DNA from 4 places in the Janthinobacterium sp. P210006 genome. Region 4 is predicted to be linked to each of the others. Evidence: predicted binding sites of a transcription regulator. Region 4 holds the regulator's gene; each other region holds the start of a gene.
The links. Region 4 encodes FNR, which switches genes on or off when oxygen is low (the NO sensors DNR and NnrR bind a similar motif). Its sites were predicted from a motif close to TTGATNNNNATCAA; they were not measured.
Positions count from the first base shown of each region.

Region 1: a site for FNR is predicted at 2,258-2,271, ahead of VPH41_RS05730 (universal stress protein). Genes of this name have one in related genera too.
Region 2: a site for FNR is predicted at 1,657-1,670, ahead of VPH41_RS24550 (glycine-rich domain-containing protein). Genes of this name have one in related genera too.
Region 3: a site for FNR is predicted at 2,178-2,191, ahead of cqsA (alpha-hydroxyketone-type quorum-sensing autoinducer synthase). Genes of this name have one in related genera too.

Region 1 covers NZ_JAZARD010000001.1:1,278,326-1,284,091, reverse strand. The annotation lists gene VPH41_RS05740 (chemotaxis protein CheA) at 1-1,035, opposite strand, end outside; gene VPH41_RS05735 (protein phosphatase CheZ) at 1,035-1,886, opposite strand; gene VPH41_RS05730 (universal stress protein) at 2,353-2,820, shown strand; gene VPH41_RS05725 (response regulator) at 2,984-3,628, shown strand; gene VPH41_RS05720 (Crp/Fnr family transcriptional regulator) at 3,971-4,774, shown strand; gene hemP (hemin uptake protein HemP) at 5,019-5,216, shown strand; gene VPH41_RS05710 (hypothetical protein) at 5,302-5,628, shown strand; gene VPH41_RS05705 (DUF2325 domain-containing protein) at 5,667-5,766, shown strand, end outside.
Region 2 covers NZ_JAZARD010000005.1:290,197-295,962, reverse strand. The annotation lists gene VPH41_RS24555 (sensor histidine kinase) at 1-1,600, shown strand, start outside; gene VPH41_RS24550 (glycine-rich domain-containing protein) at 1,796-2,509, shown strand; gene VPH41_RS24545 (hypothetical protein) at 2,591-2,830, opposite strand; gene VPH41_RS24540 (hypothetical protein) at 3,072-3,332, opposite strand; gene VPH41_RS24535 (hypothetical protein) at 3,536-3,796, opposite strand; gene VPH41_RS24530 (NAD-dependent epimerase/dehydratase family protein) at 3,881-4,798, opposite strand; gene VPH41_RS24525 (CDP-6-deoxy-delta-3,4-glucoseen reductase) at 4,811-5,766, shown strand, end outside.
Region 3 covers NZ_JAZARD010000001.1:974,306-980,071, forward strand. The annotation lists gene VPH41_RS04290 (response regulator) at 1-776, opposite strand, end outside; gene VPH41_RS04295 (sensor histidine kinase) at 780-2,090, opposite strand; gene cqsA (alpha-hydroxyketone-type quorum-sensing autoinducer synthase) at 2,257-3,501, shown strand; gene VPH41_RS04305 (MarR family winged helix-turn-helix transcriptional regulator) at 3,511-3,978, opposite strand; gene VPH41_RS04310 (GIY-YIG nuclease family protein) at 4,036-4,383, opposite strand; gene VPH41_RS04315 (MFS transporter) at 4,406-5,677, opposite strand.
Region 4 covers NZ_JAZARD010000004.1:733,875-739,640, reverse strand. The annotation lists gene ccoP (cytochrome-c oxidase, cbb3-type subunit III) at 1-394, shown strand, start outside; gene ccoG (cytochrome c oxidase accessory protein CcoG) at 399-1,781, shown strand; gene VPH41_RS23075 (FixH family protein) at 1,836-2,360, shown strand; gene fnr (fumarate/nitrate reduction transcriptional regulator Fnr) at 2,364-3,122, opposite strand; gene VPH41_RS23065 (response regulator) at 3,362-5,766, shown strand, end outside.

The DNA.
Region 1 (5,766 bases), on a different contig from region 4:
GCGGTCGACTTCCGTCTCCGCGCCTTCGATGGTCAGCTCGACATCCTTGCCCAGGTCTTTCGCCAGCTCGCGCACCAGGCGCGGGAATTTCTGGAACAAACGGCCCACGGGCTGCATGCGCGTGGCCAGGGTGGCCCGCTGCAGTTCCGTCGAGTAGCGCGACGCGCGTTCCAGGGTTTCCGCCAGGGTCGCCATCAACGTGGCGGCCTGGCCTTCGAATTTGAATTGCAGCAAGCGCTCGAGCAACACGGCAGCCTGGTTGGCGGCCTGCACGGATTCGCCGGCCACTTCCAGCAGCGCGTCGAGCTTGACGGCATCGACGCGGATGCTATCTTCCTTGACGGGCGCGGCATGGCGCACTTCCGGGCGTTCCTCGCGCCGTTCGGCGCCATCCCAGGCCTTGGCAGCGGGCTTGGCGGCAGCGGCGACAGGCGCGGCGGCCACGGCGGCAGGTGCAGCGGCCACGGCGGACACCGGTGCGGCAGCGACCTGGCTGCCGGCCGGCACGACGGCGTTATACATGCCTTCCCAGTCCAGGCCATCGGCGCTGGCAGTGGTGGAGGCAGTGGCGGCGGCAGGCGCTTCGGCCACCTGGGCAACGGCCACGGCCACTTCCGCCACGGCGGCGGCAGGCGCAGGCACATCCATGCCCTTGCCTTCGATGGCGTTCGTCAGGATGTGTTCCAGCTCTTCCGGCATGGCCGGCAAGCTTTCCGGCGCGGCGCCATTGGCCAGCTCCGTCAGCTGGTCGGCCACGAAACCGGATGCCTGCAGCGCCGCCTCGATGGCGATCGGGGTTACCGGCGCGGCGCCCGTGCGCAGGGCGTCGAACAGGTTTTCCGTCAGATGGCAGGCCGCCACCAGCGCGGGCAAGCCCATGAAGCCGGCGCCGCCCTTGATGGTGTGGAAGGAACGAAACACGGCATTCAGTGTTTCCTTGTTGTCCGGATCACGCTCGAGGCGCAATAAGTGCTCTTCAACATTAACCGCAAGATCCATCGCCTCAACGACGAAATCCTTGAGCATATCGTCCATTAGAATCCCAAATCCGCAAGAAGGTCGTCTACATTATCCTGGTCCAGCGCCACCGACGGCACGGACGGGCCCTGCATCAGCGGCGCGTCCTGCTTCTGTGCGAGTTTCTCGCGCACTTCGGCCGGCGCGTTATCGCGCAGCAACTGGGCAAGCTCGTGCTCCACCGTCTTGGTGATGTTGACCACTTTTTTGATCAGCTGGCCCGTGATGTCCTGGAAGTCCTGCGCCATCATGATTTCCAGCAAGCGCGCTTTTTCCGCTTCCGTCGCTTCGGCAACGGCTTGCGCGAACTGGCGCGAATCGCCGGCCAGGGCCTTGAATTCTTCCAGGCTCAGCTTGCCATCGAACAGCGCCGTCCAGCGGCTGTCCATGTCCTTGGCCTTCTTCGACAGCACGTCCTGCGCCGGCATGCCTTCGTCGAGCGTGTTCAGGACCTTGTTGGCGGCCTGTTCCGTCAGGGTGGCGACATATTCCAGGCGGTCCTGGGCGTCGACGATCTGCGACGACGCTTCCGTCAGCGCCTTGTCGTAGCCCAGTTCGCGCAGCGAATCGTGCAGCAGGCGCACGATGCCGCCCAGGCGCTCGAACATGGGCTTGTCGGACTGGTCGACGGGATCGGCCGCTTCGCCTGCGGCGGCGGGCGCTGCGTCCGGCGCGGCAGGCGCGGCAGCTGCCGGCGCCGCGGCGGCCGGCACGGCGGCGCTGGCCGAAACCGAATCGAACAGCGCGTCAAAATCATCATCCGCGATCACGGCTGCGGGCGCGGCGGCCGGCGCGGGCTTGGGAGCGGCCGCGCTTTGCGCAGATACTTCATCGAATAATGCATCGAAATCATCAGCGGCGTTGGTCATATCCCTGCTTCTCCATAATTTGTCAAAATTCCGCCTGAACTGTGCGTTTTACAGACTGATACCCACAATTTCTCGATTAAGATGATTTGAGGCAATACCGCTGCGATGGTGCGAGTGTAGCAGGGCGCCGCCCTGTTGGTAAATCTCAAAACGCGCTTCCTGGTGCAAAGCAGGCCCACAAGAGCTTTTCCACCAGGAAATAAGTGTTCCTGCTGTTGTATTTTGAAATACTACCATTGGCGTGCGTGCAAGACCACGCGCCGCACAAGAAATCCTGCCCCCGGGCGCCCGCGCAACGGCACCAGGCGGACCCGGCAGCAGCTAAACACGATCTTTCTGCCAATGTTGTCTATACTGAAGGTGCAGTAGTATTGATAATTATCAAGTCTTTACATGAATACAATGCTGCCGCCCCGTCTACAATAAGAGGCGTTGCGCGCGCTGAGTCACCGCCAAAGGACCTGCCATGTATAAGAAAATTCTGATCGCCACGGACGGCTCCACCGTCTCCAACTTGACGGCCTGTGCCGGCGTTGCCTTTGCCGAACAGATGCACGCCGACATCCTTGCCGTGTACGTGGCTCCCGAATACCAGTACCCGGTATACATTGAAATCATTCCGCCGAGCTATCCCAGCGAAGAGGAATACCGCATCGCCATGCGCAAGGCGGGCGCCGACCACTGGCAGCCCATCCTCGACGCGGCCGCCAAGCGGGGCCTGGAAGCGACAGGCTTGACGGCCTTCTCCGACAGCCCGGCCCTGAAGATCGTGGAAGTGGCGCAATTGCAGCAATGCGACCTGATCTTCATGGGCTCGCATGGCCGCAGCGGCTGGGGTCAGTTGCTGCTGGGCAGCGTGACCAACAAGGTGCTGTCGCACTCAAAACTGCCGGTGCTCGTGCATAGGCTGATCAAGGAACCCGCGCCGAAATAAACGGTCACATGGCCACGGGGGCCGCTGTTACCAGCAGGTACAGTAAAAAGGCAAACGTGCGGCCATTTCAGTTAAAATGACAACGTTTCCCGTTTCTTAACATTTAACATTTGATTGTCCGGTAACGGACACAGCAGATTACACGCCTCCAGATTGCGCGCCTATGATACGTATTGTGATTGCCGACGACCACACCATCATGCGGGAAGGATTGAAGCGCATCCTCGACGGCGCGCCGGACATCGACATCGTGGGCGAAGCCATCGACGGTTTTGAAGTACTCAACCACGTGCGCCAGGGCGGCTTCGACCTGTTGCTGCTCGACCTGTCGATGCCGGGGCGCAGCGGCGTCGACCTGATCCGGCAAATCCGCAGCGAGGCGCCCAAGCTGGCCATCCTGATCCTCACCATGCACGAGGAAGAGCAATATGCGGTGCGCGCCATCCGCGCGGGCGCGCAAGGCTACCTGACCAAGGAAAGCGCGGGCACCCAGCTGGTGGGCGCCATCCACAAGGTGGCGTCGGGACGCCCCTACATCAGTGCCGAGGTGGCCGAGCAGCTCGTGCTCAACATCATGATGCCGAATGAAAGCCTGTTGCACAAACAGCTGTCGGACCGCGAATTCGAAGTCTTTTCCCTGCTGGTGGCGGGCAAATCGATCACGGAAATTGCCAACAACCTGCACCTGAGCGTGAAAACGGTGAGCACGCACAAGACGCGCATCATGCAAAAGATGGGCATGAGTTCGCTGTCGGAAATGGTCCAGTACGCCGTAGCGCACCGCCTGCTCTCCCCCTTCAAGACGTGATCCCGGCGGCGCGCGCCTGCGCGCCAGCCGTAGGAACAATCCTACTTCAGCTACCACAGCTCCTACTGCCATATTCAGCCACTGCTGATATTAATTGCATACGCTTGTTGGCATACTGAAACCAGTAATCAAGTTGCTGGGAAGTTACTTCATCACACAGCAAGTCTTCAGCGAATTGAGCATTACCTGCCAGGACGCGCGCCGCCGGCCCTTCGCCGCACCCGCCGCCTTGTGCACTCCGTCATTCAACTCTGAACTACCTGTCACCAGGAGATGAACATGCTGTCCACGCAAACGCCTGAAACCCGCCCCGCAGCACCATCGCTGGCTCCCGCTTCTCCAATGGAAGCGGGACGCCAGCGCCAGGGGCGGCTCTGGTCGAACCTGAAGGAGGTGTGCGACCTGCTGCATATCTCCAGTGCCTGCACCATCGCCGCCGACGAACTGCTGTTCCAGCACGTGCAGTTCAAGACGGGCCAGCGCGTGCACACGATCGGCCAGCCGTTCGATACCCTGTACATCGTCAATTCGGGCTTCCTGAAAACCGTGCTCATCGATGAATTCGGCAATGAACAGGTGCTCAGCTTTCCCATGAAGGGCGACATGCTGGGCGTCGACGGCATCCACTCGCGCCATTACTCGTCCGAAGCGGTGGCCTTGTCCGACTGCGACCTGATCCTGCTGCCGTTCAAGAAACTGACGGCGCTGGGCCGTGTCCACCTGGAACTGGAAAATGTCATGTACGGCGTGATGAGCCGCGAACTGGTGCGCGAGCAGGCCATGATCGGCATGCTGGGCGCCCTCAGCGCCGAGGCCCGCGTGGCCCGCTTCCTCGTCTCGCTGGCCGACCGCTTTGCGCAGATGGGGTATTCGAGCAAGCTGTTCAACCTGCGCATGACGCGCCATGAAATCGGCAGCTACCTGGGCCTGACCCTGGAAACGGTCAGCCGCACCCTGTCCGCCTTCAATGAAATCGGCCTGATCACGGTCGACCAGCGCACCATCGGCATCAAGGACCCGGACGCCCTGAAAACCCTGCGCCGTTTGCCGCCCTCGCGCTCGCGCGCCAAGCAGCTGGCCGCCGCCAAGCTGAAGGCCGACACCACTGCGACGGCCGCCTCGGCACAATTGCTGGCCACCATATAAACCCTGCTCCGATTTCTTCAAGCTTGGCACAGGCTTGACCCGGCCAAGGCGCGCAAACGCCTTGCCGGGTCTTTTTTGCTGCCGCCCCGTCCCTGCGCGCCCCGCCTGCGGCCGCTCCTACATTCGGCATGCCGTGCCCGCGTAAAAAAGCGCGGATTCCGCACAAATAAGCCTTGCTTTTCGGGCCACATTCAACAATAATGCAAATACGAATCATTCTCAACTGAGACAAAGAAAGCCCAACATGCAAAGCTCAAAACCAGCCTTGATCCAGGATGCCGCTACCGCCCACGTCCGTCCTCCCGTCAGCATGGCCCAGCCGGCGCGCCGCATCACCAGCGAAGCGCTGCTGCAGCAGGGCCGCGAAGTGGAGATTGAGCACAGCGGCAAGATCTATCGCCTGCGCGTCACCCAATTGAACAAGCTGATCCTGACTGCCTGAAGCAGCACGGCAGCCAGTCACCACACTCGCCAGCCAGTCGCGCCCCGTGCGCGCAGCCAGCCAAACCACCGCACAGGAGTGTTTGATGGCGAACGACCGACCTTCCCCGATGTTTCCTCCCCCGCAAGGCCAGCAGCCTGAATTGCTGCTGTCGGCCGTGCTGCACCTGATGTCGCATTACCATGCGGGCAGTCCCTGCGAGAAACTGGCGGGCGTCATCGAACGCCACTTGCAAGCGCTGTCCGGTTCGCCCGACCTGGGCCCCGTGCTGCAAGCGACCTGCCAGCAACTGTCGCAGCAATGGGCCGCCCTGGTGGCGCTGCACCAGCCCATGCCGCCGAAGACCACCTTGTTCGAGCGCCTGGCACGCATGCTGAGCGCCAAGCGCCCTGCCTCGCCCCTGCCGCAATAATTTCTCCTCAACACCCTACCGCCTAACAGGATATCGCCATGTGTGACAAAGACAAGTCCCTGCCCGTGATCAGCAATTGTTCCAGCGGCGAGGCCGAAACGGCCGCGCTCGCTTCGCGCCGCCGGCGGCTGTGGGAAC
Region 2 (5,766 bases), on a different contig from region 4:
GAGCCGCGAGCAATTCCACCGCTACGTGGCAAACATGGCTCTGCAACAGAACTACCCGGGCGTGATGAATCTCAATTACAGCCAGGAACTCGACGGTGCACAGCGCGCCGCCTTCGAAGCGGCCATGCAGCGCGACTATCCGCCCGGGAGCGACGGCTACCCCCCGTTTGCCATCGATCCGCCCGCCCCGCGCGACCGTTATTCCGTGCTCGTGTACATCGAACCGATTGCCAGCGCCCCGGAAAAGTTTGGCTACGACATCGCTTCACGTCCCCTGATCGCGGAAGCGCTGGCGCAGTCGCGCGATTCGGGACAGATCAGCAATTCCGGCGTGCCCGTGCCCATGGAAGGCCGGCCGCAACTGACGGGCATGGCCATGCGCCTGCCCGTGTACCGCTACGGCATGCCCACCGGCACAGTGGAACAAAGGCGCGCGGCTTACCGGGGTTCCGTCGGCATCGGCTACGACCTGGTGACGATGATGCGCAGCGCGCTGGCCGACATGCCGGTACGCAACGTCCGCCTGACCCTGTTCGATATCGGCCCGCAGGCGCGCGCGCCCCTGGACTTGCCGCACGACATGCGCCCCATCTTCGACAGCACGGCGGCGGGCATGCATGCACCATGGTGGCTGCCCGGCAACTCGGGCCGCTACCTGAGCAGCACGATGCTGATCGAGCACAATGGCCGCATGTGGCAAGCGCTGTTCAGCGTGCGCAAGAGCGACCTGTACACGCGCTTCGACGCCTTCCTGCCGTGGCTGGCCCTGCTGACGGGCTTTGCCAGCACCATGCTGCTGTATATGCTGTTCCATACCCTGGCGTCGTCGCGCCGGCGCGCCATCCAGATGGCCACGGGCATGACGGAGGAATTGCGCGCCAGCCAGATCCGCCTGCAGCTGTCGCACCAGAAACTGCGCCGCCTGGCAGCCCATGCCGACCAGATCAAGGAAGAGGAACGCAAGCGCATCGCGCGCGAAATCCACGACGACCTGGGACAGAACCTGCTGGTGCTGCGCATCGACGCCGACATGCTGGCTTCGCGCACGCAGCGCCGCCACCCGCGCCTGAACGCCCGCGCCCGCTCGACCCTGGAACAGATCGACGCCACCATCAAGAGCGTGCGGCAGATCATCAACGACTTGCGCCCGACCGTGCTGGACCTGGGCGTGAATGCGGCCGTCGAATGGCAGGTGGCGCAGTTTCGCCTGCGCACGGGCATCGCCTGCGAAGTGAGCGAAAGCCACGACGACATTTGCCTGAGCGACCAGTGCGCCACGGCCCTGTTCCGCATCCTGCAGGAATCGCTGAGCAATATTTCCCAGCATGCCAATGCCAGCCGCGTGCAAGTCAAGCTGGAAAAGTGCCGCGATACGGTATCGATGAGCGTCAGCGACAACGGCGTAGGCGCGGCCATCGACGGACGCAACAAGCTGGGTTCGTTTGGCCTGGTGGGCATCGAAGAGCGCATTAAATTGCTGGGTGGTACTTTCCACATCGAAAGCAGCCCCGGCGCCGGCATGAGCGTGCACGTCAGCGTGCCGCTGGGCGCGGACGCCACCGCATTTCCCTACCAGGAGGAAAGCAGGGCCAGCGCCTGACGGACACGCCCGCTTGAAGCAAGCTCAGCTTGCGTATTTTGTGATTAGATGCAATATTGATGTAGAACAATTAGCCTGACAGTCACCATCCAGGCACCCTTCCACCTGCCAGGAGTTCTCGCCACCAGCCAGCCATTTTTTCACCGTTTTTCCCCCACGCAGCGCTTTTACGATACCCACGACTAAAGGACACCCATGGATACCAACGACAGTTTCAAGGCAATTGCCGATTTGAATTTGGACGCGATCAAGGTCAAGCTGATGCACCGGGAATCCGGCGAAGGATGGAGCCTGGAGAAGGCCAATGCGGTGGAATTCGAATACCGGCGCTTCCTGATCCTGATGAAACAGTTTCCGGAAGAAGAGACGGCGCCGCTGATGGACGTCGATACCTTCTGGCACTACCACATCCTCGACACCCTGAAATATGCGGCCGACTGCGAACAGGTCTTCGGTTACTTCCTGCATCACTTCCCGTACATCGGCTTGCGCGGCGAGGACGACGAAGCGGCGCACCACCGCGTGGGCGAGCGCATGAAGCAGCTGTACGAGCAAACGTTCGGGGAAGATTATATCCGCGCAGAAACCGCGTATTCGGGACGCGCCGTGCAGGCAGCCTATTCGGGAAGGGCCGTGCAAGCCGCGTATTCAGGACGGGCTGTACAAACAGCATTTTCCAGTGCGGCGGTACAGGCGACGGCATACTCGGGCCGGGCCGTGCAGACGGCGTTTTCCAGCGCAGCGGTGCAGGCGACGGCGTATTCGGGCCGCGCGACCGGTGCTGCCAGCACCGCATTTTCCAGCGCACCCGCCACGCTGACCGCCGCAGTGGTCAAATCGTCCACGACTGGCCTGGAGATGGGGCGTTTCTATATCGATCGTCCGGTGCTGAACCGCGACCCGCAATAGAGAAAGCAAAGGTGGCTGCCGCACGCGGCAAGCTTGACTTACCCAGACGGCACCTCTCAGTTTGCCGTCTGTCAGGCGCTCTTAGGCAGCCATCAGTTCGCGCAGTTCACGAATGCTGAAATCGCTGATTTCATGCATGCGGATGAGGATCGTGGCGCCGATCGGCAAGGTATTGTGACGAATCTTGCTGATAACAGGTGGCGCCACTTCCAGAGCTCGCGACAGGGCGGCATCGTTTTTCAGTTGCAGCTTGTCGATGATCGCATCGAGGACGCGATTCGGGTTGTAGGTAGGCAAAGAGGTAATTTGTTTGAGAGACATGATCAAAAATCCGACTTGTTGTATTAGTGCAAAAAGAAACCGAATGTCTCTTCTGCAATAATTCAGGGTAAACACACTAAAAAGCGCCATCACTTATGCGGCATTTACGCCGCAAACAATATAATACACGCTATTGTTGATTTTTGCGTAACTTAAAGCAAAATTGTGATAATTGAAGAGAATTGACGCACTTGGAATGTGCTAGAGGATAACTCAAATCGGAAAAATTTGCTGCAAGTCATCAATTTTTACAATGAGGAACGCCGCTACGCATGAACCAGGCAATCGCCATGAGCGCGCTCAGGCGTGCCATTTCCGCTGACAAGTGCCAGCCCTGGACGGCCACGCCGGCCGGGGTGGCCCGCAGACTGGCGCTCGGGAAGGCGTCCACGCGGCACCAGGCCAGTTGCCGGCGAATTTCATCGGGTGGCGGCGGTGGCTGCAACGCACGCTCACGGCGCCGCATATAGGCACGCACCTGTTCCTTGCTGGGGTGACTCATAGCTCGCATGGCTCGCTCCTGCTGACGGAAAACAACGTCGCGCTAATTGTAGAGCCCGCCACAAATAGCCAAGACGCGTGACGACATTGCTCACCATATCGCCAGCTCGCCATGACACGTTTGCGCTGCATCAAATGGCAAGGCCCCGGCGTTGCGCCGAAGCCCATCCTGCCCCACGGCCTGGCGGCCGCGGCGGCCCATCCTTATTTCTTTTGCTGGCGCACGCGCTGTTGCTGCTTTTCCTGCGTTTGCTGGCGATTCTGCTTGCGCTCGAACAGGGTGACCGCATCTTTCTTGGCTTGCTCGACGGTACGCATTTCCTCATGCGCATCGTGCGGGACAAAAAATTCGGCATCCTGCGCTGCCACGACGAGCTTGATGGCGGCGTCGTCGTCGAGGTCATACAGTTCCGTCAGGACGGTGGTGACCTCGTCCAGGTATTCTTCGTAAGTGAGGGTGGTCATGCTGTATTCCTTAAGTGAATGGCGCACCGCCGGAACGACGCGCTGCGCGCCGGCCCAGGAAAAGTGCGCAGATAACCGGCCATTTTACCCGATGCGGGCCCCGCCGGCGGCCAGCGGCCGCAAGGCATCGGCCACGCGCGCGTAGCGCAGGCGCACGCCCAGCTCGCGCTTGATGCGCGTATTGTGCAGGCGGCGCGATTCGGACATGAACGACAGCAGCATCGGCGTGACCACTTGCTGCAGCTGGGCACGCGGCAGGCGCGGCGGACGCGGCAAGCCGAAGGTATCGGCCACGGCATCGAAATACTCCGCCATTTTGAGCTCGCTGTCATCGCTGGCGTGATACACGCGCCCCGGCTTGCCCCGCCACAGGGCCCGCTCGATGATGCGGGCCAGGTCATCGGCATGGATATGGTTGGTGTACACATCGTCGCCCGCGGCCAGGGCCGGCGTCCCTTCGCGCAAGCGCTTCAGGGGCAGGCGGTCGTCCGCATAGATGCCGGGCACGCGCAGGATGGCCACGCTGGCGCCGCGGCGCCCCCCCCAGCCCCGCAAGACCTGCTCGGCGTCGACGCGGCGGCGCGCGCGCGCATTCGCCGGCGCCACCGGCCGCGTCTCATCGACCCAGGCGCCAGCGCAATCGCCATATACGCCACTGGTGCTCACATACACCATGCGGGCGTGCTCGGGTAAAATGGCGACCAGATTGCGCGTGCGCCGGTCCAGCACGCCCGACGACAGGGGCGGCGCCAGGTGCACGACCATGGTCGCCAGCCCCGCCAGCCGTTGCAGGCTGGCGCGGTCGTCGAGGTTGGCCACGATGGGCACGGCGCCAGCGGCCCGCAGCTGGGCGCAGCGCGCCGGCTGGCTGGTGACGGCAAAGACGCGAAAGCGCGTGCGCAGCAAGGGCAGCAACCGCATGCCCACATCGCCGCAGCCCAGGATCAGCAGGCGCGGCAAGCCTACGGGCTTGCGCAAAGAGTGCATTAACATATTTTTCATCTCAAGGATTGTATGACTTTTCAAGTTACTGTTCAGCCCAGCGGCCACCAGTTCAGCTGCGAAGCGGACGAAACCGTGCTGGCGGCGGCGATACGCGCCGGCGTGGGCTTGCCATATGGCTGTAAAAATGGCGCCTGCGGCTCCTGCAAGGGCAAAGTAGTTGCCGGCAAGGTAGAGCACAAGGCGCACCAGCAGCGCGCCCTGACGCCGGAAGAAGAAGCGGCCGGCTTTTCCCTGTTCTGCTGCGCCACCACGGACGCGGACCTCGTCATCGAAGCACGCGAAGTGGCGGGTAGCAGCGACTACCCGATCAAGAAAATGCCGTCGCGCGTGACCACCATCGAAAAAGTCGCGCCCGACGTCGTCGTGCTGACCCTGCAGCTGCCGGCCAGCGAGCGCCTGCACTACCGCGCCGGACAGTATATCGAAATCCTGTTGCGCGACAACAAACGCCGCAGCTACAGCATGGCCAGCGCGCCCGCCGACGGCGGCCCCGTGACCCTGCACATCCGCCACCTGCCGGGCGGACTGTTCACCGACCAGGTGTTCGGCACCCTGAAAGAGCGCGACATCCTGCGCTTCGAAGGCCCGATGGGCACCTTCTTCCTGCGCGAAGATTCCGACAAGCCCGTCGTGCTGCTGGCCTCGGGCACGGGCTTTGCCCCGCTGAAAGCCATCGTCGAACACATGATCAGCGAGAAATCGCAGCGCCCGATCACCCTGTACTGGGGCGGCCGCCGCCCGCAGGACCTGTACATGGATGCGCTGTGCCGCCAGTGGGCCGCCGACCTGCCGCAATTCACGTATGTGCCCGTCGTGTCGGAAGCCTTGCCGGAAGACGCCTGGAGCGGCCGCACGGGCTTCGTGCACCAGGCCGTCATCGCCGACCTGCCCGACCTGTCCGGCCATCAGGTGTATGCCTGCGGCGCGCCCGTGATGGTCGACTCGGCCCACCGCGACTTCGTGCA
Region 3 (5,766 bases), on a different contig from region 4:
GCCAGCAGCAGTGACTCGGGCGCATCGCTGTCGCGCGCCATTTCGTACTGCGTGTGCAGGCTGCGCTCCGTCTCGATGATCATCAGCTTGGCGTGGCCGTCGCGCGTGAAGAACAGGATGCCGCTGGGATTGGGGAAAATATAGTATTCGACAAAACCATGGCGCTGGCACAGCTCGTGCACGACGGCGGCCAGCGCTTCGTCTTGCAGGAAACTGTAGTCGTGCAGCATCAGCAAGTCGCGCACGGTCTCCGACTGCTGCAGGAAGAACTCGCGCTGCAGCGCATGGATTTCCTGTTCCAGGATGTCGAGCGCATCGTCGTCGCTCTTCTTGATGTAGCGGTCGATCAAGCCCCGGTTGAAGGCCGTCACGGCCACCTTTTCATCGGCTGCGCCCGTAAATAGAATCTTCTTGCACGGCAAGTCGCGCACGGCCTGGCAGAATTCCAGGCCATTCATCTGCGGCATCGAATAATCGATGACCAGCACGGACGGCACGGCAAAGCGCTGCGCCTGGCCGCTGATGCGCCAGATGCGTTCGATGTCGAGCGCCACATTGCACTGGTCGGGCGGCAGGTTTTGCGTGTCGAAGTTGACGTGCAGGGGCGTTTCGCCCAGCTGCGTGCTGTGGCGCAGCCAGTGCAGCGCGCTGCTCGTGTCGTGGAAGGTCTTGCGCGCCAGGCCAGGATCGAGCTGGAACGCCAGGCTTTTCAGGAAGGAATCGCTGTCGTCGATCAATACGGTCAGGGTCGGATGGGTGTAGACGGGCAGTTGCATGCGTCACCTCGCGCGTTGGATGGATGGAAAACGGTGGTGCGTGGGCACGGGCTGGGGAAACTCCAGCACGAAGATGGCGTAAGCGCCTTCGCGCGCGACGCAGCGGATGCGCGCCTGCCAGGCTTGCATGATTTGCCGGCACAGGGCCAGGCCGATGCCGCTGCCATTGTGCGCGGGATACGAATAGAAGCGGTCGAAGATCAGCGGCAGGCGGCTGGCCGCGATGCCGCAGCCCGTGTCGATGAACAGCAGGCGCGGCACGGGATGGGCGCCGTCGATGATGATACGCACGCGCCCCTTGCCCGCGCGCTGGATGCTTTTCAAGGCATTGCGCAGCAGGTTCAGCAGGATCACCACGCACAGTTCGGACTGGCCCGGAAACTGGAAATCGGCGCGCACGTCGACCTTGACGATGTCGCGCTGCGCCGTGCTGGTAAACGGATAGCGGCGCAGCACGGCCGCCACGCTGTCGTGCATGGCCACCGTTTCATTGGCTTCGAGCTTGCGGTTGACGGCGCTGGCGCTGAGCAGGAACAAGTCGATCATGTGGTGCATATGGCGCACTTCGAACTGGATGCGCGCCAGCGCTTCCACGCTGGCCGCGTCGGGCGGCGGGCTTTCCCCATCGCGCTGCAGTCCGCGCTGCAGCCCGCGCACATTCGCTTCGACGCTGACCAGCGGCGTGCGCAATTCGTGCGCCACGCTGCCCAGGCCGGCCGCCAGCCCGGCCAGTTTTTCCTGCGCGCCCACATGGCGCCCCACCTTGACCACGGACAGCACGGCCAGCGTGAACCAGTGCACGGGCAACTGCTGCAAGACTTCGCGGCTGAGCAGGAAGTCCGGATCGCCGGCCATGGCAAACGCCAGGCAGGCCAGCAGGGTGCCGCTCAGGTAGGCGAGCATGGCGATGCGCGTATCGAAGTGGAACAGCACGATCAGCGCCACCAGCAGCGAATGCGCCCACATGGCCGAGGCGTGGTTCATCAGGAACATATACGTGAAGAAAAACGGCAGTTCGAAGGTCAGCCCCAGGAACAGGTAAAGGCTGAACCAGGTATTGCTGAAGCGGCCAGGCCATAGCGCAGGCAGGAACAGCAATGCCGCCACGGTGCGCAGCAGCAGCGATTCATATTCTTGCGGAAAGAGGTATTTCCACAGCGCGTAGTACAGGGGCATGCCCAGCGCGCCGATGACGGCCAGCGTGCGCACCTGGGCGCGCCGCACGGGCGTGTGTTCGATGGCGTCGTGGAAATGCAGGAAAGGCTGGAGCAGCCTGCCTTGCCAGCGGGTTCCGGAGGGGGACTGCACGTGCATCATGGTCAGGGGATGTGTTCGTTGAGGCGTGTCAATACAACATGATCGGCGGGTTCCCTCGCGGTCAGCACAATATCGGCATAACTGTTGAGCTGTATCAATCTCTTGCCGAATGGCTCGCGCATGTTGGACGCGGTAGTTCCCCCGCAACCAATCAGGAGTTCCCATGCCACACGCCCATTTCCCCCTGACATCGAGTGCTGTCCCCGCCGAACAACAACTGCCTGCCTTCGTGCGCGCGCGCATGGACGAACATTACGTCGAACGCATCGACAAGCTGCTTGGCGGCGAACATCTGCATGCATGGCAAGCCATGCCGGCCGATGCAGTCATGCTTGCTGGCAATGACTATCTGCACATCGCGGGCGAGCCGGCGCTGCTGGCGGCCCAGGCCCGCGTCTTGCAGGGCGGCGGCGCCATGCTGATGTCGTCCGTGTTCCTGCAGGAAGGCAGCCGCCAGCACCGCCTCGAACACACGCTGGCGGATTTTCTCGGCAGCGAGGCATGCGTGCTGGCGCAATCAGGCTGGGCCGCCAACGTGGGCTTGCTGCAAAGCCTGGCCGGCCCCGGCATGCCCGTGTACCTGGACATGCTGGCGCACGCTTCGCTGTGGGAGGGCGTGCAGTCGGCGCAAGCCGTGCCCGTGGCATTCCTGCACAACGATGTCGCCCATCTGCAGCGCCAGCTCGACAAGCATGGCCCCGGCATCATCGTCGTCGACGCGCTGTACAGCACGAATGGCAGCGTGGCGCCGCTGCTGGAGATGGTGGAGATCGCCGAGCGCAGCGGCAGCATGCTGATCGTCGACGAATCGCACTCGCTGGGCACGCACGGCCCGCAGGGCGCGGGCCTGGTGGTGGAGCTGGGCCTGGCCGGGCGCGTGCATTTCCGCACGGCCTCGCTGGCCAAGGCGTTTGCGGGCCGGGCAGGGCTGATCACCTGTTCCGCCCGTTTCAAGGGTTACTTCTTGTCCGCCTCGCGGCCCGCCATCTTCAGTTCCTGCCTGCTGGAACACGAGCTGGCGTGGTTCGACGCGGCGCTCGCTTTCATCCGCACGGCCGATGCCCGCCGCGCCGCGCTGCGCCGCCACAGCGTGCAGCTGCGCCAGGGGTTGATGGATCTCGGCTACAACGTCAGCGACGGCACGGAGCAGATCATCGCGCTGGAAGCGGGCAGCGAACCCGATACCCTGGTCCTGCGCAAGGCGCTGCAGCGGCACGGCATCTACGGCGCCGTCTTCTGCGCGCCGGCCACGCCGAAAAACCGTTCGCTGGTGCGCCTGACCCTGAACGCGGGCTTGCGCGACGACGAGTGCGCGCGCGTGCTGGCCGCCTGCGCCGCCATCCGCGATGAAACGGGCATGGCGCGCTGGCCGTCGACGCGGCGCTTGCGCAAGCTGGCGCTCGTGTGAGGGAGAATATCAGCCGTTGGCGGGCTGATTGCCGGCGATGGCGCCCAGCAGCATGGACAACGGCGCCAGCTGCTCCGCGCTGGCATTGCCCAGCAATTCCTGGCCCAGCGTCTGCGCCGTCGCATGCGCGTGGACCAGCAGCGCTTGTCCTGCCGCCGTGATGACGGCGTAGCCGACGCGGGCATCGCGCGCATCGGCCTGGCGCGCCACCAGGCCGATTTTTTCCAGCGGCATCAGCGAGCGCGTGATGCCGGACGCCGTCAGCGCCAGGCGTTCGGCCAGGTCGATGCGGCGCAGGCGGCCGCCCGGCGCACGCTGCAACTGGAACAGCAATTGATAATCGCTGAAGCTCAGGCCGTGCAAATTGCCCAGGATGCTGTCGAAGCGGCGCACCAGCACGGCCTGGGCGCGCGCCAGGCGCAGGCAGAAGTCCAGGGCGCTGGCGCCGTCCGGCGGCGGGGGAGTGGAATCGGTCATGGTTTTCTTTGAGTTGACTGCGCAGTGCTTGAGTGCGCAAGTGTAACGCATGGCTGCTCAATAGCGTGTCCGTCCTTGCTCCAGCAACTGCTCCTGGTGCAGCGCCAGCAGGGCGTCCAGTTCGGCGTCCGCATCGAAGGCGGGATCGTCGGGCACCGTGACGGCATCGAGCAGCTCGAAGCGGAAGGCCCCTTCTCCATCGCGCCGCCAGTCCGCCTGCAGGCGGGCGTTGCGGTGCGCGCCCAGAGTCAGTTCGAAGCGGTGGCGGTTCAGTGCACCGGGTGCGTTGCGGCTGCGTTCAAGCAGGGTGCGTCCGCTGGGCACGTGGCGCAGCGCGATGATGCCCAGCGCTGGCGCTTGTTGCCGGTAGGCCGCTTTCAGGGCCGCTTGTCGTGTTTTATCCATGGGGAGCTTTCTCAAGGTGATGTTACGGAGGTGATACTACGGAAGTGCTGCCCGCGATGCGGGGGATGTCCGTCCACAGGACGGCGGCCACGGCGGCGGCCAGCAGCATGGCGCCGCCGGCGCAGAACAGTTCGCCCACGCTCAGGCGGCGCAGCAGCGCGCCCGTGGCCGCTGCCGACAGGGGCGCCAGGCCCAGGAAGATGGCCATGAACAGGGCCATCGCCCGGCCCAGCATGGCGGGCGCCACGCGCCGCTGTATCCACGTAAAGATGGCCACCTGCACATAGCCGCCCAGCAGGCCGGTGACGGCCAGCAAGGCCGCGCCTTGCCAGGCAGTGCCGATCTGTCCCAGCGCCATCAGCAGCACGCCCACGACGGCATCGACGAGCAGCAGGGTGGCGCCGAAATGGCGGCGCAGCCAGGCGCCGCCCAGGCCGGACGCCAGCATGCCGGCCAGGGTGCCCGCGCCATGCGCGCCCATCAGCAAACCCAGGGCCGCAGCGCCGTGCAGGCGCTCGCTGGCCAGCACGGGCAAGGCCACTTGCAGCGGTCCCATGACGAAGAATGCCACCACGGCCCAGTAGATATAGCAGCTGCGCAAGGGCAGGTCGCGCCACACCATGGCCAGGCCCGCCGCCATGTCGCGCCACATGGCTTGCGGGGCGCCGGCCGCTGCCGGAGGACGCAGCCTGACTTGTTGCAAGGTCCAGGCGGAGAACGCAAACGTCAGCGCATCGATGGCAAAGGCGGCGGCCAGCGCCGCCATGCCCGTGCGCTGCGCGCCAGCGTGGGCGCCCAGCACGAGCGCCGCCAGCAGGGGACCGGCCAGCAAGGATAGCTGGCGCGCGCCCATCTGCAGGCTGTTGGCCGTCTGCAGCGCTTGCGGCGGCACGGCTTGCGGCAGGATGGCCGTACCGGCAGGAATGGCGAAGGCGGAAGCGATGCCCAGCGCCAGCGCGGCTGCGTACGCCAGTGCCAGGCTGGCCTGGCCCAGCATCAGCAGCCCGGCCAGGGCCAGCAGGATGGCGGCATTGGCCAATTTGCTCGCCAACAGCACGCGCCGCGGCGAGTAGCGGTCGGCAACCGTGCCGCCCAGCAAGATGAGCACGGCGCGCGGGGCGCCCATCAGGGCGACGGCGATGCCCAGGCTGAGGCTATCGCCCGTCAGGCTCAGCACCAGCCAGGGCAGGGCCAGCATGCTGAACTGGTCGCCCAGCATGGACACGAGGCCGCCGCCCAGCAGCCAGCGGAAGTTGGTATTGCGCATCAAGTGGGGTTGGGCGGTGGTCGGCATGTTTTTTTGTCCGTATTTAAAAATTGCATAGTAGTTGATAAAAGCTTGAGTAGTCAAGTATATTGCCATTTATTGCGGCAGTGAGAGCG
Region 4 (5,766 bases):
CAAGACCACCATCATGCACGGCCGTAACGGCCAGATGCCGCCGATGGGCGCCGCCCTGGGCTCCGAAAAGGATGTCGAGAACGTGGCCCATTATGTGCTGAGCCTGTCCGGTTCCACGTCGGACCCCGTCAAGTCCGTGCTGGGCAAGGCCAAGTTCGGCGCCTGCATGGCCTGCCATGGCGCCGATGCGAAGGGTAACCAGATGCTGGGCGCGCCCAACCTGACGGACAAGATCTGGCTGTACGGCGGCAGCGCCGACACCATCATGGAAACCGTACGCAAGGGTCGCAACAACACCATGCCGGCCTTCAGCGATTTCCTCGGCGAGTCCAAGGTACACGTGCTGTCGGCGTATGTCTGGAGCCTGTCGAATCCCCAGACGCCCGTGAAATGATGTAATGGAACCTCAAGTCATCAAGATGTATGCGGCCCGCGAGCAAATCTACCCTCGCGAGGCCAAAGGACGCTACGCTACCTGGCGATGGGTATGCGTATGGCTTACCCAGCTTGCGTTCTACGGCTTGCCGTGGTTGACCTGGAATGGCAGGCAAGCCCTGCTGTTCGATTTGACCACGCGCAAGTTCTACATTTTCGGCGTCGTGCTGTGGCCCCAGGATTTCATCTACCTGGCGGCCCTGCTGATCATCTGTGCGTATTTGTTGTTCCTCGTCACGGCCATTGCCGGGCGGGTGTGGTGCGGCTTTTCCTGCCCGCAAACGGTATACACGGAAATCTTCCTGTGGGTCGAACGCAAGATCGAGGGCACGCGCAGCGCGCGCATGGCCCTCGACAAGCAGGGCCCGTCCGTGCGCAAGACGGCCAAGAAGACGGCCAAGCACCTGGTATGGGGCGCCATCGCCCTGTGGACGGGCTTTACCTTTGTCGGCTACTTCACGCCGATCAAGGAACTGGCGCAGGCGGTGACCACCCTGAACTTCGGTCCGTGGGAATGGTTCTGGGTCTTGTTCTACAGCCTGGCAACCTACGGCAACGCGGGCTGGCTCCGCGAGCAGGTGTGCAAATACATGTGCCCCTACGCGCGCTTCCAGAGCGCCATGTTCGACCAGGACACGCTGATCATCACCTACGATGCCAAGCGGGGCGAACCCCGTGGCGCCATGAGCAAGAAGGCCGGCAACAACGACAAGCTGGGCGACTGCATCGACTGTACCCTGTGCGTGCAGGTGTGTCCGACCGGCATCGATATCCGCAACGGCCTGCAGTATGAATGCATCGGCTGCGCCGCCTGCGTCGATGCCTGCAACAGCGTGATGGACAAGGTCGACCGGCCACGGGGACTGGTACGCTACAGTACCGACCATGCGATGGAAAACAACTTCAATTCGAAGCAGATACGCCAGCGCGCCATGCGCCCGCGCGTCCTGATCTACACTTCCATCCTGGCCCTGATCATCATCGCCGTGTGTACCTCGCTGGCCCTGCGCACGCCCCTGAAAATGGACGTGATCCGCGACCGCGGTTCGATGGGACGCGAAGTGGAAGACGGCATGATCGAGAACGTCTACCGGCTGCAGATCATGAACACCTCGGAGCAAAGCCAGCATTTTAAAATCAGCGTATCCGGCTTGCCGGGCCTGACCTTGCTGACGCGCGATGAAGTGACCCTGCAGCCGACGGAAACCCTGGGCTGGCCCATCCGCCTGCGCACGCCGCATGGCGTGGGCGAGAAGGGCTCGAACAAGATTGCGATCGAGCTGCAATCGCTGGACGACCCGTCGCTACACGTGCGTGAAAGCGCGGTCTTCATCGTGCCGCGCTAATGCAGGAAGGCCAATCCCCGCATGGGGATTGGCCGTTTAAACAGGAGAAATATCATGTCCGACAGCCTCAAGCTGCAAGCCCCCGTGGCGCCGTGGTACAAGCATCGCTGGCCATGGCTGCTGATGATCGGCCCCGGCCTGTCCGTCGTCGTCGGCAGCACCATGGGCTATATCGCATTTACGCAGCCCGACGCGCTGGTGGTGGGCGATTATTACAAGCAGGGCAAGGCGATCAACCAGGACTTGCGGCGCGATACGGTCGCCAGCGACCTGGCCATGTCAAGCAAGCTGTCGTACGACGTGGCGGCAGCGCGCCTCAGCGGTTCCGTGCACAGCTTCGGCAAGGCGTATCGGGCGCCGCTGCAGCTGCACCTGGCGCATGCGACCCAGCCGGAAAAAGACATCAAGCTGCTGGTGCAGCCTGATGCGGCCGGCAACTTTTCGGTGGCGCTGCCCATGCTCGAGCGCAGCCGCTGGCAAGTGCTGGTGGAAAACGACAAACGCGAATGGCGCCTGTCCGGCATCTGGACCTGGCCCCTGCAGCGCAGCATCGCGCTGCATGCGGATGAAGAGCTGTAAATCCTACTTGCAGTTGTCCGTGCCGGCCGTAATGGCCTTCAGCTTGGCCGGCTGCAGGATCTCGATCTCGCGGTTCGAGACGCGCAGCCAGCCTTCCTTCTTGAACTTCGACAATAAGCGGCTGACGCTCTCGATGGTCAGGCCCAGGTAGTTGCCGATTTCCTCGCGCGACATGCGCAGCTGGAAATTGCTGCCCGAATAGCCGCGTGCCTCATAGCGCGACGCCAGGTTGACGATGAAGGCGGCAAAACGCTGGGTCGCCTGCATATTGCCCAGCAACAGCATGACGCTTTGCTCGCGCGTGATTTCCTGGCTCATCATGCGGTGGAAATGGCGCAGCAGGGTCGGCATATTGCCCAGCAATTGTTCCAGGCTGGAAAACGGAATTTCACACACTTCACTGTCTTCCAGCGCCACGGCATTACAGTGGTGGCGGTCGGCGCTGATGGCATCCATGCCCAGCAGTTCGCCAGCCATCTGGAAGCCCGTCACCTGCTCTTCGCCGCCCGGATTGATCTGGTAGGTCTTGAAGTGCCCCAGGCGGATCGCATACAGGTTCTGGAACGAGTCCCCGATGCGGAACAGCGAGGCGCCGCGCGCGATCTTGCGGCGGCGGCCGATGATCTGGTCCAGCCGGTCCATATCACCCACATCCAGGCCCATCGGCAGGCACAATTGATGCATGCTGCAGGTCGAGCATCGCGCACGCAACGCCTCCACGTTCACTGTGGGCAAGGTTGGAGTGAGTAACGCTTCAGTCATGTCGGTACCTTTTAGAAAATGCAACAACAAGTTTACTGCATACAGGGTTGCCGTGTGCCAATTTCACGGTAATTTCGGCGAATAAACGACGTCCAGCCTTTAATTATATGGCAACATCGTCAAAAGCCCGTATGGGGCAAGGCAATTTGCGCAGCGGCGCTTGCCAAGCTGGGGCATTGATAGGAAAATTCCTGACAGCATTATCTGCCGCTGTGCCGCCCGGTACTGAAAAGGAAATCATGAAGCCTCTCGGCATCAAAGCAAAAGTCGCGCTGGCCACCAGCCTGACCTCGATCGCCATGATCGCGCTCGTCACCATGATCCAGGTGCAGCACATGCGCGCCGACTTCACCAAAGTACTGCTGAGCCAGCAGTCTTCCCTGATCAGCCGCACCGCTGCCGAGCTCGACGACAAGCTGGCCATGCTGCTGCAGATCGTCACCCTGACGGCCCGGCAGCAGCCGCCGGAATTGATCGCCCAGCCCGCCAAGCTGCGCGAATACTATGCGCGCCGCTCGATGCTGGTGCTGTTCGACGACGTGCTGGTGCTCGACGCGCAAGGCGCCGTCGTGGCCGACATGCCGGAGGTAGCGGGGCGCGCCGGCATCAACGTCGCCGAGCGCGAATATTTCCAGACCGTCCTGCGCACGCGCCAGCCCATGATCACCGAACCGATGCTGGGCAAATCGAGCGGCATGCCCATCGTGCAGATGGTGGCGCCCGTGCTGGACGCCGATGGCCAGGTGGCTGGCGTGGTGATCGGCGTGCTGCGCCTGTACAAGGACAATCTGCTGGGGCGCCTGCGCTCGGAAAAGATCGGCAAGAGCGGCTATTACTTCATCCTCACGCGCGGCGACGTGCCGCGCTACGTGCTGCACCCCGATACCAGCCGCTTGCTGCAGCCGCGCAAGCCGAATGCCAACCTGACGACCACGCAGCTGCTGAAGGAAGACGGCGAAGGCAGCATGGTCAGCACCAACAGCCGCGGCGTCACGGCCGTCAACAGCTTCAAGCGCCTGAAGTCCGTAAACTGGCTGCTGGCCGCCTCGCTGCCCGTCGAAGACGCCTTCGAACCATTCGATGGCGTGCTGTACCGGCTGGTGCTGTGGAGCATTCTCGCTTCGCTGCTGGCCGCTGCCGTTCTGGGCTGGGTGACCGTGCGCCTGCTGTCGCCGCTGGTGCGCCTGCGCGACACCCTGCTGGCCCTGCGTAGCAGCGGCAGCCGCTTCACGCCCGTGCCGGTGCAGCAGCGCGACGAGATCGGCGAACTGACGGAAGCGTTCAACGGCCTGATGAGCGAACGCGACCGCCTGCAGCAAGAACTCGAAGCGCGCGCGGCAGAGCTGGAACAGGAGCGCGACCGGGCCGAGGCGGCCAACCGCGCGAAGAGCGACTTCGTGGCCAACATGAGCCATGAAATCCGCACGCCCCTCAATGCCGTGCTGGGCATGGTGTATTTGCTGGGCAACACCAGGCTCGACACGGAACAGCGCAAATACCTGACCATGGTGCGCGTGGCGGGCCAGTCGCTGCTGGGCATCCTCAACGACGTGCTCGATTATTCGAAGATCGAGGCGCGCCGCATGGAATTGTCGCCCGTCGAATTCGACCTCGACGAAGTCATGAATACCCTGGCCACGACGATGACCATGAATGCGGGCGAGAAGGAACTGGAACTGGCCATCGCCGTCGAGCCCGACGTGCCGCGGCGCCTCGTGGGCGACGCCCAGCGCCTGCAGCAAATCCTCGTCAACCTGGCTGGCAACGCCATCAAGTTCACGGAGAACGGCGAAGTGGTAGTGGCCGTCAGCCTGGCCGACAGCCAGCAGGGCAGCGCCTGGCTGCGCTTTGAAGTGCGCGACACGGGCATCGGCATGACGGAGCAGCAGCAACAGCAACTGTTTGCCGCGTTTTCGCAGGGCGACCAGAGCATCACGCGGCGCTTCGGCGGCACGGGCCTGGGCCTGGCCATCAGCAAGCAGCTGATCCACATGATGGGCGGCGAAATCGCCGTCGCCAGCAGCGAAGGCAAGGGCAGCCGCTTCTGGTTCAGCGTACCGTTCGAGATGCTGGCGCAGCCGGCCGAAACGCGGCGCACGCCCGCCCTGGGCCAGCTGCGCCTGCTGGTGGCCGACGATAACCGCACCACGCGCGAACTGATCGTCAAACTGATCGAGGCATGGGGCTGGCTGGCCGACGAAGTGGACTCCGGTTTTGCCGCCATCGAACTGTACCGCGAGCGCCTGGCGCAGCAGCAGCCGTACGACGTGGTGCTGGCCGACTGGCACATGCCCGTGATGGACGGCCTGGCCACGGCCAAGGCCATCCGCCAGGCCGCCGCTGGCCAGCGCCAGCCCATCGTGGTGATGGTCAACGCGTTTGCCCGCAACCACCTGGAGGAAATCTCCAGCGCGGCCGAGGCCGACGTCGTGCTGATGAAGCCGATCACGGGCTCGAGCCTGTTCGATGCCCTGCACCAGGCGCTGATCGCCAAGGACGACGGCGGCGAGCAGCGCATCCTGCATCAGCCGCTGGGCACGGAACTGGCCGGCGTGCATTTCCTGCTGGTGGAAGACAACCACCTGAACCAGGCCGTGGCGCGCGGCATCCTCGAACACATGGGCGCCACGCTGGACGTGGTGGG